2 regions of the Paenibacillus sp. FSL H8-0259 genome follow, and region 1 is predicted to be linked to the other one. Evidence: predicted binding sites of a transcription regulator. Region 1 holds the regulator's gene; the other holds the start of a gene.
What was found. The regulator CtsR, encoded in region 1, represses protease genes until heat stress. The targets are predictions, from matches to a motif close to ATGGTCAATAAAGGTCAAACA.
Positions count from the first base shown of each region.

Region 1 (6,889 bases):
GGAAGCTCTTCTTCAGCTCTTCCATTACCTTGCCCTTCATATTGCCGTAATCGGCACCGGCATCCTGTACCGCGGTGAAGCCCAGAGTCGAATTCTTACGGATTGCTTGTGCGCCTACGTTAGAGGTCAGGATAATTAAGGTATTGCGGAAATCGACTACACGGCCTTTGGAGTCGGTCAGACGGCCGTCTTCCAGTACCTGCAGCAGAATATTGAATACTTCAGGGTGAGCCTTCTCAATCTCATCCAGCAGGACCACGGAATACGGTTTGCGGCGTACCTTCTCAGTCAGCTGTCCGCCTTCTTCATATCCTACATAGCCTGGAGGCGCCCCGACCAGACGGGATGTAGAATGCTTCTCCATGTACTCCGACATATCGATACGGATTACCGCATTCTCGTCACCGAACATGGCTTCGGCAAGTGCCCGTGCCAGCTCGGTTTTACCGACCCCGGTTGGACCGAGGAAGATGAAGGAGCCCATTGGACGTTTCGGATCCTTCAGACCCGCACGCGCCCGGCGGAGTGCCCGGCTGACAGCCTTAACGGCTTCATCCTGCCCGATTACACGTTCATGCAGCAAAGACTCCATATTCAGCAAACGGTCTGTCTCTTCTTCCTTCAGCTTGCTGACCGGAATTCCGGTCCAGCTGGCAACCACCTGTGCGATATCCTCAGGTGTAACCTGGGAGTCCGTACGGCCCTGCTTCTCTTTCCACTGGTTCTTCGTTGTGTCCAGCTCTTCACGGATCTTCTGCTCGGTATCGCGCAGCGCTGCAGCCTTCTCGAATTCCTGGCTTTGTACAGCGGAATCCTTCTCCTTGCGGATATCATCCAGACGCATTTCGAGTTCCTTCAGATTCGGCGGGATCGTGTAAGAGTTAAGTCTTACCTTGGAGCCTGCTTCATCAATGAGGTCAATCGCCTTGTCCGGCAGGAACCGGTCTGGGATATAGCGGTCAGACAGCTTCACAGCTTCCACAATAGCTTCATCCGTAATCTTCACCCGGTGATGGGCCTCATAACGGTCGCGGAGACCGAACAGGATCTGTACAGCTTCTGCAGGAGAAGGCTGATCCACCGTAATCGGCTGGAAGCGGCGTTCCAGGGCAGCGTCTTTCTCAATATATTTGCGGTATTCGTCAAGCGTTGTGGCACCGATGCACTGCAGTTCACCACGGGCCAGAGCGGGCTTCAGGATATTGGAGGCATCAATTGCACCTTCCGCACCACCGGCTCCGATCAGCGTATGCAGCTCATCGATGAAGAGCACGATATTGCCTGCTTGGCGAATCTCATCCATGATTTTTTTGAGGCGGTCCTCGAACTCACCGCGGTATTTCGTACCGGCAACTACAGAACCCATATCCAGGGTCATTACGCGTTTGTCGCGCAAGGTTTCCGGAATTTCATTGTTGATGATCTTTTGGGCCAGGCCTTCAGCAATTGCTGTCTTACCCACCCCTGGCTCACCGATCAGTACCGGATTATTCTTGGTACGGCGGCTGAGCACCTGAATGACACGTTCAATTTCCTTGCTGCGGCCGATAACAGGGTCGAGGTTTCCGTCCTTAGCATAGGCAGTCAAGTCACGGGCCAGACCATCCAGCGTTGGTGTGCTGACATTAACCGGAGCACCGCTATGGCTTGAAGTGGCTTCACTGCTGCCCAGAAGCTGCAGCACCTGCTGGCGGGCTTTATTCAGGCTGATACCGAGATTATTCAGCACGCGGGCAGCTACGCCCTCTCCTTCACGGATGAGTCCGAGCAGGATATGCTCTGTGCCCACGTACGTATGTCCAAGCTTGCGGGCTTCATCCATAGACAGCTCGATAACTTTTTTGGCACGAGGAGTATAAGCGATGTTGGTCGGTTGTTCCTGACCTCTGCCAATCAGCGTTTCCACTTCATCCTGAATCTTCTCAAGACCCAGACCGAGTCCGATCAGTGCCTTGGCGGCAATGCCGTCACCTTCACGAATCAGTCCGAGCAAAATATGTTCTGTCCCAATGTTGTTGTGTCCCAAACGTACGGCTTCTTCCTGCGCCAGCGCCAGCACCTTTTGTGCGCGTTCCGTAAATCTTCCAAACATCATATCTCCTGCACCTCCACGGATAATATATATCTATAATTAATGTTGTGATCCCAGTGTTTCCCGGAGCAGCTTCGCCCGGTACATATCCCGTTCGGTGGACGAAAGCTCGTCGCCGAACAGCTTTTGCAGAAAACCCGGCTGAGTCTTGACATTCAGCTCATTAAGCACTGAAATCGAAGGCCCTTCCAGTATCCCCAAATCTACACCAAGCCTTAGATCGGAGAGCCGCTGTGCTGACTCTTTAAGCTCCATCACAGCCGCGTAGGCTAGAATCCCATATGAACGTTTGATGCGGTCGGTAATCCGCAGAGCGGAATCCACAAGCAAGCGCTCACGTGCGTTCCGCTCATGCTCTATAATCTGGGTGACTACGCTGTGGAGATTCTCAATAATCTCATTCTCGGTCTGACCGAGCGTAATCTGGTTGGAAATCTGAAAGATATTCCCTACTGCTTCGCTGCCTTCACCATAAATTCCTCTAACGGTAAGACCGACCTGATTAACAGCGGATAGAATCCGGTTAATCTGATGGGTCATAACCAATGCCGGCAGATGAACCATTACCGAGGCTCTGAGCCCGGTTCCCACATTGGTGGGACAACTGGTCAGGTATCCTCTGCGGTCATCAAAAGCGTAATTGACAGCAGCCTCAAAGATATCATCGATGGCTGTTGCCCTGACCCAGGCCTCTCTCACCTGCAGACCCGGAAACAGGCATTGAATGCGGAGATGATCCTCCTCGTTGATCATAATGCTGACTGACTCGTCCTCATTAAGAATGACTGCTCCGCCTTTGGAATCATCAGCCAGATTAGGACTGATCAGATGCTTCTCCACCAGTACTTTTTTATCCAGCTCATCGAGCTCATCCAGCCTCAGCAGCTGAAAGTTGCCGAAATCCGCAGAGGCTTCTCCCTGAAATACAGGAGCAAGCTGCTCCAGCACCTCTTCCGACTGCTGCGCAGACGCCAATAGCGGGAAAGGAAGGTGCTCCAGATTACGGGCGATACGCATTCGGCTGCTGATAACAATCTCGGAATGACTCCCGCCGCAGCGCATCCAGTCACTAAGTGCTTGTTCGGTAAACCGGAGACTTGACATGTGGAATCCCCTCCTATATATCAAAGACTTTACTCTTGTGGCATTTCTTTTTCAAGTTTGCGGATTCTGTCCCTCAGCTCGGCTGCAGTTTCAAACTCCTCCTGCATAATGCTCTGCTGTAATTCCTGCTTCAGCTCATCAATTTGGCGTTTACACATGATCTGTGCACCCGCCCGTTTGGGAAGCTTACCCACATGGGCTGTACTTCCGTGTACCCGTCTGAAGAGCGGGTCCAGCGTGCTGTCAAAATATTTGTAGCAGGAGCTGCAGCCGAACCGTCCAAGCTTGCTGAACTGTGAGTAGGTCATACCGCAGTTCTCACACTGCAGCCCCTGCACAGTCTGTGCGGCCTCTGACTTGCCCTTGCCTGCGCTCTCCAGATCAAGCAGCCCGGAAAGCAAGCTGTGTATGGAGAATCCTCCGGCAGTACCGGGGATGAGCTCCCCTTTTTCCCGCGCACAGCTTTCACAAATATGAAATTCTGTCTTCTCTCCGTTCACGATCTTCGTGAAATGGAGTGTAGCCGGTTTGACCCCGCATTCCTGGCATAGCATGAGCGGTGTCCCTCCCTCACATTTTGACAATTATTTGCCTAACAAAGAGATTAGCATGGCCTTCATTAGCTTGGCACGAATCTCATCCCGGTACGGCAGATTAACCGTCAGGCATTCCCGGGAAACAGCGGACCGCATAAGACACGCTTCACGCTTGGAGAGAAAACGGGCCTCCTCCAGCTGATAAATCAGTCCTTCGGCGGAATTCTGGTCAATATCATTCCCTATTGTGGAGTTCAGATGTGCATACAGTGCCACATTCTGAGGCAGCTCGAAGCGCTGAATCCGGATATACCCTCCACCGCCGCGTTTGCTCTCCACTACATATCCCTTTTCCAAAGTAAAGCGTGTACTGATGACGTAATTGATCTGCGACGGCACACAGGAGAACTGGTCCGCCAGATCATTGCGCTGAATTTCCACCGTACCTTCGGGACTTTCATGCAAAATATTCTTCAGATATTGTTCAATAATATCGGAGATATTACGCATCACTCATCCTCCAGTGTGTAAGCCTTGGTTAAGCTTGTGCTGTATCAACGTCCACCGTCCATACATAGCTCTAAAGAATTTAACCCGGGGACTGAAGTGCGAATCGGCTGCAATAGCCTTCGTACTGAGCCTGACCTCCAACTGTTACAATCCTAAGAACACTGCTGTCGAGCTCGCGTTGACTTTGACTTTCTTTGACTTTTTTCATATTATAACATATTCTCACTGAATTCCAAGGGGTTGCTCTTATTTTTTACTTTTTAGCCGCATTGTATTCCGAATAGCTTCACGGATCCCATTGCAAGGGGATATGTATTTTAGGCTCTCCTGCTTCTAATGTAAGCGGAAGAGCCTTCAGGTTTGTCAGAAAAAATCAAATAAAGCCGTTTGCGCCTGCGGGATCAGCTTCTCCAGCCAATCTACAGCTTCATGTGTACCGGATAACTGTCCATACCGGGCCATTTCAACTGGACGTCTGTATCCCATCAACAGTGCGGTAAGTGTACCAATACTGCATATAAGATCAGCGTTTGATCTGTCCCCCTGGATCTGAGTAAATGATACCTCCCCATGTTCAGCTACTGTCCACCGCCACAGGCCGTTATTCCAGGGGGCATGCTCATCTTCAATATAAAGCAGCCGCTCCCGGATACCGCTCAGCGCATGGAAAGACAAATTCTCTATAAAGGCTTGGGCGTTGACAATGCGTGCCATGAAGTACGGATAATTCTCCTGGGCAATCCGCGGGTCGGGAAGCAAATACGGCAGAATGTCATCAGAGGGAACCAGCTTCAATGAAGCTCCGGTGATCATAGAGTCATGGTTAGCCAGAAATGTCCACAGCCCTTGCCGGGCCTTCTCATTCAGATAGACAAATTCATCGATGACCAGTTCTTTGTTCACTATTTTATACAGCACATACCCTTCCGGTTCACCCTGCTGCGAATAAAATACACACTGATGTGTATCTTCATCGAGTACTTTTTCCTTCCACCATTCCTCCGTACGCTGCAGTGTGCCGTTGTACCGGGTTGCAAATGAGACATACAGCTGTTGCAATACTTTAATATCAGCCGCCCCGCGCTTCACAGAGCCCTGTATTTCAGCCTTCCGCGGAAATTTATCCACAGGTATGTTATATTTCTTATATTCACAATAGATCTCCCAGCCGAATTTCCGGTAAAAGGGGATTAAAAACGGGTGCAGAAAAGACAGTGTTTGCCCTGCTTCGTTCATGGTTTGCAGCGCATGGGTCAACAGCTTGGCCACATATCCCTGCCTGCGGTTCTCCGGCCACGTGGCTACACCCGCAATTCCGCCCATAGATACGGGCTTGCCCTGTATGTATGCCTGAAGTGGAAGAAGTACCAGCTTGGCACTTAAACTTGGTCCTTCGAATACTCCCCATATTTGTTCCGGCTTGAACTTCTCTCTGGCGCGTTCCCTGTCTTCTCCTATCACCTTGTACTGAAAAGCATATTCTGACAAGCCTAAGCCTTCTTCAAAATCATCTGCGTGCAATTGCCTTATTTCCATGCTGCTCACCCCGTTAATGAATTTATAGAGATAGAGTCCAATGGTTGCTCAGATTGAGTATATCAAGCAAATTGTCCAGAAGCTAATGAGGTACAAAAATAGCCCGCGGACAAAAGTTATCCACAGGTTTTGAACAGTAAAACAAAAAACCGGAAAGAGTTTCTTCCGGCAAAAATTAGTTATCCACGATTCATATTTATCTATCCACAAAATTCACTTTTTATCCACAAAAACAGTGGATTACTTAGGTTTTCTCTTGACTCATTCGCCTGAATATGCGTTTTAATCCACATTATCAGGGAAAAGACTTCTTCCTGAAATTGTATCCACATGTGCGTAAGTTTTCAGCAGTTACTGAAATTTATCCACAGCTTTTCCACAACCCTGCACAAACCAAAAAAGCCACTGTCGATTGCTCAACAATGGCTTCATGTGCTTGGCAACGTCCTACTCTCCCAGGACCCTTCGGTCCAAGTACCATCGGCGCTGGAGGGCTTAACGGTCGTGTTCGGGATGGGTACGCGTGGAACCCCTCCGCTATCGCCACCAAACATGCGTCTGTGAAACAGACGCTGCCGCTTGAAATTCGGTTCATCACGAATGTGTGAATGAAATTTCATGGCGTACAGGCTTGATCACCTGAAAACTGAATCCGAAACGAATCTGCGCTCTAAGAAATTTGGATAAGCCCTCGACCGATTAGTATTGGTCAGCTCCATGCATTGCTGCACTTCCACCTCCAACCTATCTACCTCGTCGTCTTCAAGGGGTCTTACTAATTGGGAAATCTCATCTTGAGGGGGGCTTCACGCTTAGATGCTTTCAGCGCTTATCCCGTCCGTACGTAGCTACTCAGCCATGCTCCTGGCGGAACAACTGATGCACCAGCGGTACGTCCATCCCGGTCCTCTCGTACTAAGGACAGCTCCTCTCAAATTTCCTGCGCCCACGACAGATAGGGACCGAACTGTCTCACGACGTTCTGAACCCAGCTCGCGTACCGCTTTAATGGGCGAACAGCCCAACCCTTGGGACCTACTTCAGCCCCAGGATGCGATGAGCCGACATCGAGGTGCCAAACCTCCCCGTCGATGTGGACTCTTGGGGGAGA
Region 1 covers NZ_CP150147.1:7,514,914-7,521,802, forward strand. The annotation lists gene clpC (ATP-dependent protease ATP-binding subunit ClpC) at 1-2,095, opposite strand, end outside; gene NSU01_RS32375 (protein arginine kinase) at 2,132-3,196, opposite strand; gene NSU01_RS32380 (UvrB/UvrC motif-containing protein) at 3,226-3,750, opposite strand; gene NSU01_RS32385 (CtsR family transcriptional regulator) at 3,781-4,242, opposite strand; gene NSU01_RS32390 (GNAT family N-acetyltransferase) at 4,606-5,778, opposite strand; rRNA gene rrf (5S ribosomal RNA) at 6,213-6,329, opposite strand; rRNA gene NSU01_RS32400 (23S ribosomal RNA) at 6,458-6,889, opposite strand, start outside.

Region 2 (6,889 bases), 900 kb from region 1:
GCCATCGGATACAAGTGCATAGAGGTGAAGCTTTTTGCCGGTTGTTTTGGCGCTTCTCACCGCAGCAACCAGCGTTTCGTTCTCGAAGAATTCCCCATCACGGATAGACTTATCGATGCGGGTCAGATCCTGGTATACGATCCGGCCTGCGCCGATGTTAAGGTGCCCTACTTCAGAGTTACCCATTTGTCCTTCCGGCAGACCTACAGCTTCACCGCAAGCGGTAAGTGTAGTGTTCGGATATTGTTTCAGGTAACGGTCGTAGTTCGGTTTGTTGGCTTGGGCAACTGCGTTGCCTTCATCCGTATTACGCAAACCGAAACCGTCCATGATGATTAGAGCTACAGGTTTTGGTGCTGACATTCTTATTTCGCCCCCTCAACGAGTGAAACGAAGGAAGCAGGCTGCAGGCTGGCACCGCCGACTAGAGCGCCGTCGATGTCGCTTTGACTCATGTACTCCGTTACATTCTCAGGCTTTACGCTACCGCCGTATTGGATACGGACAGCTTCAGCAGTTGCTTCATCGTACAGGCCTTTTACAAGGGTACGGATGTAAGCAATAACTTCATTAGCATCCTGGGAAGTAGAGGATTTACCTGTACCAATAGCCCAGATAGGCTCATAAGCGATAACTACGCTTGCTGCCTGTTCCGCGCTAAGTCCGGCAAATGCCGCTTCAGTCTGCACTTTGCATACATCTTTAGTCTGGTCCGCTTCGCGCTCTTCGAGCTTTTCGCCTACACAGACAATTGGAGTAATACCATGGCGGAATGCCGCATGCATTTTTTTGTTGACGATTTCGTCCGTCTCGCCGAAGTATGCACGGCGTTCGGAGTGGCCGATAATAACGTATTCCACGCCGAGATCTTTCAGCATTACACCGCTGATCTCGCCTGTGTAAGCACCGTTATCTTCGAAGTGAAGGTTCTGAGCACCAATTTTGATGCTGGTGCCTTGTACCGCTGCAACAAGGGCAGGCAGGTTAGTGAATGGTGCGCAGATTACAGTCTCTACGCCTTCAACTTCCGCCTGGCCTTTGATTTCAGCGATGAAGCCTTCGGCTTCCGGAACGGTTTTGAACATTTTCCAGTTGCCGGCAATGATAGGTGTTCTACTCATAGTAATGGAATGCCTCCTTCTACCTTCTACGTCTTACTTGTCGTTCAGTGCTTCTACGCCTGGAAGTGCCTTACCTTCCATGAACTCGAGTGATGCGCCGCCGCCAGTGGAGATATGATCCATTTGGTCTGCGAGGTGGAATTTCTCAGCAGCTGCCGCGGAATCACCACCGCCGATAACTGTGTAGCCTTCGGTAGTTGCGCAAGCCTGGGCTACAGCAATTGTACCTTCAGCGAAGATATCAATTTCGAATACGCCCATAGGTCCGTTCCAAACAACCAGCTTGGAGTTTTTGATGATATCGGCATAAATTTCACGGGTTTTAGGACCGATGTCCAGACCTTCCCAGCCAGCAGGAATTTCAGTCACATCTACAATTTTGGTGTTGGCATCTGCGCCGAACTTGTCAGCGATAACTACGTCAACCGGAAGCACAAAGTTTTTGCCGAGTGCTTTGGCTTTTTCGATAAATCCAAGCGCAGCATCGATCTTGTCATTGTCTACCAAAGAATTTCCGATTTCGTAACCTTGTGCTTTGGTGAAGGTGTAAGAAAGGCCGCCGCCAATCAATACGTTGTCAGCCAGAGTCAGCAGGTTGTCGATCACGTCAATTTTGTCTTTAACTTTGGATCCGCCGATGATCGCAGTGAAAGGACGTTCAGGATTGGACAGGGCTTTGCCCAGAACGGACAATTCCTTCTCCATCAGAAGGCCGGATACTGCAGGCAGGAAGTGAGCGATACCTTCTGTCGAAGCATGGGCACGGTGAGCCGCACCGAATGCGTCATTGACGAACAGGTCAGCCAGTTCAGCGAACTGCTTAGCCAGTTCAGGATCGTTCTTTTCTTCACCTTTATAGAAACGGACATTCTCAAGCACAAGCACGTCGCCTTCGTTCAGTTCAGCGATTTGTGCTTTTACCGCTTCGCCAATCGCTTCATCAGCTTTGGCTACCGGTTTGCCGAGCAATTCGGACAGACGTACAGCTGCGGAAGTCAACCGCATGGAATCGACGAATTCACCTTTAGGACGGCCCATATGGCTGGCCAGAATGACCTTTGCACCGTTCTCAATCAGGTATTTAATTGTTGGAAGGGTTTCGCGGATACGGGTATCATCAGTGATCTTACCGTCTTCCACTGGCACGTTGAAATCCACACGCACGAATACGCGTTTGCCTTTTACTTCTACATCACGGACACTTTTTTTGTTCATGATTAACATTTCCTCCACACCCAAAATTGGTTCATTCACGAATCCATTTCATTTAGAAAGAGCGGAAACAGACTTTCATTGTTTCCGCTCTATTGTACTGCCTATATAAAATCGGTATTATTGAGCAAGTTTAGCGAATTTTTCTAGAGTACGAACGAGCTGTGCAGTGTAGGACATTTCATTGTCATACCAAGCAACGGTCTTAACCAGTTGTTTGTCGCCAACAGTCAGAACTTTAGTTTGTGTAGCATCGAACAGGGAACCGAAAGTCATACCCTTGATGTCGGAAGATACGATTTCATCTTCAGTGTAGCCGTAAGTTTCCGGATCGGAAGCTTCTTTCATGGCTGCGTTGATTTCTTCAACAGTTACGCTCTTATCCAGAACAGTAACCAGCTCAGTCAGGGAACCCGTAGCTACAGGCACACGTTGTGCTGCACCGTCAAGTTTGCCTTTAAGTTCTGGAATTACCAGGCCGATTGCTTTTGCAGCACCGGTAGTGTTAGGGATGATGTTCTCAGCAGCAGCGCGGGCACGTCTGAAGTCGCCTTTAGCGTGTGGAGCATCAAGTGTATTCTGGTCACCTGTGTAAGCGTGGATAGTAGTCATCAAGCCTTCGATGATACCGAATTTGTCGTTCAGAACTTTGGCCATAGGAGCCAGACAGTTCGTTGTGCAAGATGCGCCGGAGATTACTGTTTCGCTACCGTCAAGGATGTCATCGTTAACGTTGTAAACAACAGTCTTCATGTCGCCTGTAGCTGGAGCGGAAATAACTACTTTCTTAGCTCCGCCTTTAAGGTGCTTTTCAGCTGCTTCTTTAGTTGTGAAGAAACCTGTGCATTCCAGGACGATATCAACGCCAAGCTCTCCCCAAGGAAGTTCTTCAGGGTTGCGGTTCGCCAGAACCTTAACATCTTTACCGTTAACTTTGAAGAAGCCGTCGTGAACTTCAACATCGCCTTGGAATTTACCTTGAGTTGTATCATATTTAAGCAAATGAGCAAGCATCTTAGCGTCAGTCAAGTCATTGATTGCTACCACTTCGATACCTTCTACATTTTGAATACGGCGGAATGCAAGGCGTCCAATACGTCCAAAACCGTTAATACCAACTTTTACACTCATTGAATAGTTCCTCCTAGATTTCGTTTTATTTATTCAAGACAAGCCGTGAGGCTCGTCAAGACAACAAGGTTAAGTATAATGCATAATACCTTTGCGCGCGTCCCATAAAATGGAATCTATAGGACCTCTTGCAATTGTTTGTCGATTTCTTTGCCGATTTCGATAGCAGCCGCCTCGTCTGTCACGAGAATATCCTCTTGGCCGAACCGCAGCATCGCATGAATGGCCTTAGCCTTGCGTTTGCCGCCGGCAATACCGATGACGACTTCTGTACGGATAATGTCTTCCAGGCGCAGCCCCATGGTCAGCATGGTATGAACCACCTCGCCATTCTCATTGAAATAATATCCGAACGATTCGGCTACCGCACCCTCGTCCTGAATCTCTGAGATTGTACCGGGGTCCAGCTTGCGGCGGTGAGTCATTTCAATGGCATCGCCAATTCCATGCACAATAATACGCGATCTGCGGATAATCTGCACAATCTCTCCAATATTGGAGTCCAGTGCGAGCGACTGATAGGCATCGCCGCTGAGCAGATCAGGCACATGCAGCAGACGGTAATTGGCACCAATCCGTTTGGCCATGGTCGAAGCAATGGTGTTGGCTTGGATCTCCATGCTCTCTCCCAGTCCTCCGCGCGCCGGAACTACCCAGGCGTTCTTATAGGAAAGGGATAGCGGCGGGGTCAACTGATCGGCCATTTCGGCCAGGGTCGATCCGCCTGTGACGGCAATCGTATCGTCACTGCGCAGTACACTGAGCAGTGCCTTCGAACCTGCACGCCCCAGTTCACGTTTGGTGAACAGCGAGGTCTCGCAGTCGCCAGGTACAACAACTACTTTACTGAGACCGTACGTAGTACGAATTTTCTCTTCCAGATCATCCAGGCCGAAGAGGCTCTTGGCGATCGGCTCCAGCAGGTCAAGCAGTCTGCGACCGGCTTCGCTAATGCGCATGCCGACGCTCTCGATCTCAATGAGCCCTTGCGATTTCAGAAGATCCGTCTCGGCGCGCAGCACCCGCTCGGTCATATCAAGCGAGGCGGCAAGCGTTCTGCGCCCAATAATATCGGACAGCATGATCTGATGTAGAATCGTATACCGTCTCTTAAGGGTTTCCATGAGATCAGGCAGAAGCTGCTTTTGGATTTCCAATAAATTACGCATGCTTTCACTCCTGCAACTTCGTCTTTCTCTTTTCCCTTGTTCGTGGTCTCAAAATGTCCCGGGTTAACTTTTTAAGTCCCACCCATATTCTACCCAAAACTGACGCCGAGTGCAAGTGTTCCGAGACTATAATTCTCAGACCCGTTTCATCTTATACATCTGCCGGTCTGTGAGAGGTAACCACGCCCTTAAGCACATGACTGAAAACCTCCATCACCTGACTGTCAAGTGGGAAGCTATCATCTGCCTGGGAGCCGGAAAAATATTTTTTGCACAACGGGTTTTACACGTTGCTTTTATGCAATAAGTGTATTATAATAATTTCTGTTGCGCCCGTGGTCCAATGGATATGACGTAGGCCTCCGAAGCCTGAGATCCAAGTTCGATTCTTGGCGGGCGCGCCATTATTTTCACTTTTGTACATAATTTAGCAATGCTTATATTATATTTAACCAAAGAGCCGCTTGATGGCTCTTTTTTTTGAATCTAAGTTTGACTTTCTTTGACTTTTTGTTTGAATTTGTTTATCATGTGGTTAATACGGTAACAGTAAAAAATGAACACATTCGAAGCACCAATTTCAAGGAGGTTTTCCACGTGAGTTATATTCCTATGGTAGTAGAACAGAGCAACCGCGGTGAGCGCGCTTATGACATCTATTCCCGCCTGCTGAAGGACCGCATCATTTTCCTTGGAACGGAGGTTAATGACGTGGTAGCCAATTCCATCATCGCACAAATGCTCTTCCTGGCTGCCGAGGATCCGGATAAGGATATTCACCTGTATGTAAACAGCCCTGGCGGTTCCATTACGGCGGGTATGGCTATATTTGATACAATGCAGTACATTAAACCGGATGTATCCACCATCTGTGTTGGGATGGCCGCTTCCATGGGAGCCTTCCTGCTGAACGCCGGCGCCAAGGGCAAGCGCTTTGCCTTGCCGAACAGCGAAATTATGATTCACCAGCCGCTCGGCGGTGCCCAGGGTCAGGCTTCGGATATCGAAATCCGCGCCCGCCGCATCATCAAGCTGCGCGAGAAGCTGAACCGTATCCTGTCCGAACGTACGGGCCAGCCGATCGAGAAGATCGAGAAGGATACCGACCGCGACTACTTCATGAGTGCTGCCGATGCAGCTGAATATGGCATTGTCGATAAAGTCATTGAGAAGACCTTGCCGACTGGCGTTTAATTTCTATACTTCACCAACACATAAAGAGGCTGCCACGGACCTACAGGTCTACGGCAGCCTCTTTATTTGGCATATATACTGATGTTTCACCTCAAGGTTCCATATCCCAGGGCATCCAGCTTGCCGGCAATCACCCGGTAGCCCCTGCCGTTCGGATGGATATGATCCAGGAACAGCAGCCCCCGCTCATTTCCGGCAAATTCATGATAAATGGAAGCAAACCCCACAACATAACTGCTGTAGCCGGCAGCATAGCGGTTGAACTGCCGCACCCAATCTGTAGCCGCATCCACCTGAGGATACGGATTATAGAGACCTACAATCCGGATAATGTAAGGACTTCGCGTACCCGCCTTCAGCTGTGCCAGAGTATTCATAATATCACTGAAATTCCGTTTGCATTCCCGGAGCGCTTTTTGCAGATATCCATTCAGCTCACCTGGCCTCCCCGCTGCGGCTTTGGCGGCCTTAATCAGATCATTGCCGCCAATAGAGACGGTGATGATCTCCGCATCCTTAACCGCAGAACGAAAGCCGCCATCTGTCTTGAGACGCTGCTCCAGCCCTGCTGTTGTCAGACCGTTCACTCCAAGATTCGCTGAAGCCACCGGAGTCTGCAGCCGCCCTTCCGCCATCCGGCGGTAGACGGGAACAAATCCGTTCCCGGGCAGAGCCCCGAATCCGGTCGTTAATGAATCTCCAATGGCCGTATATTGATAGACCATATCCTTCCCTCCCCGCTATAAGCTGCTTGCTTTCTTTAGCTTATGACTGCCTCGGGGATGTGGTAACGGCAGGGCAGCCTTAATAGGCCCGCAAAAGAAATCCTGCCCTTATGTCTCCGGAGGAAACGCATGGGCAGGATATATGAAACTACTATATTATTTCAGTGCAGCGAACGGACTGCTTCCGTCCGGCAGCAGCTCTTTGAAGCTGAAGATTACCTCCGGGAAGCCTGTAGCGTATGCAGTATACTCATATTGCTGGAAGAAGAGCACGGCTTTGCCCTCTTTCAGATAGAAGTATTTCTCTGTATTCAGGCCTGTGAATCCTCCCAGATAA
Region 2 covers NZ_CP150147.1:171,815-178,703, reverse strand. The annotation lists gene gpmI (2,3-bisphosphoglycerate-independent phosphoglycerate mutase) at 1-363, opposite strand, end outside; gene tpiA (triose-phosphate isomerase) at 366-1,121, opposite strand; gene NSU01_RS00890 (phosphoglycerate kinase) at 1,155-2,336, opposite strand; gene gap (type I glyceraldehyde-3-phosphate dehydrogenase) at 2,454-3,464, opposite strand; gene NSU01_RS00880 (sugar-binding domain-containing protein) at 3,581-4,633, opposite strand; tRNA gene NSU01_RS00875 (tRNA-Arg) at 4,963-5,037, shown strand; gene clpP (ATP-dependent Clp endopeptidase proteolytic subunit ClpP) at 5,231-5,827, shown strand; gene NSU01_RS00865 (GDSL-type esterase/lipase family protein) at 5,914-6,552, opposite strand; gene NSU01_RS00860 (DUF4163 domain-containing protein) at 6,709-6,889, opposite strand, start outside.
Region 2: the regulator CtsR is predicted to act here: its motif matches at 5,123-5,143, upstream of clpP (ATP-dependent Clp endopeptidase proteolytic subunit ClpP).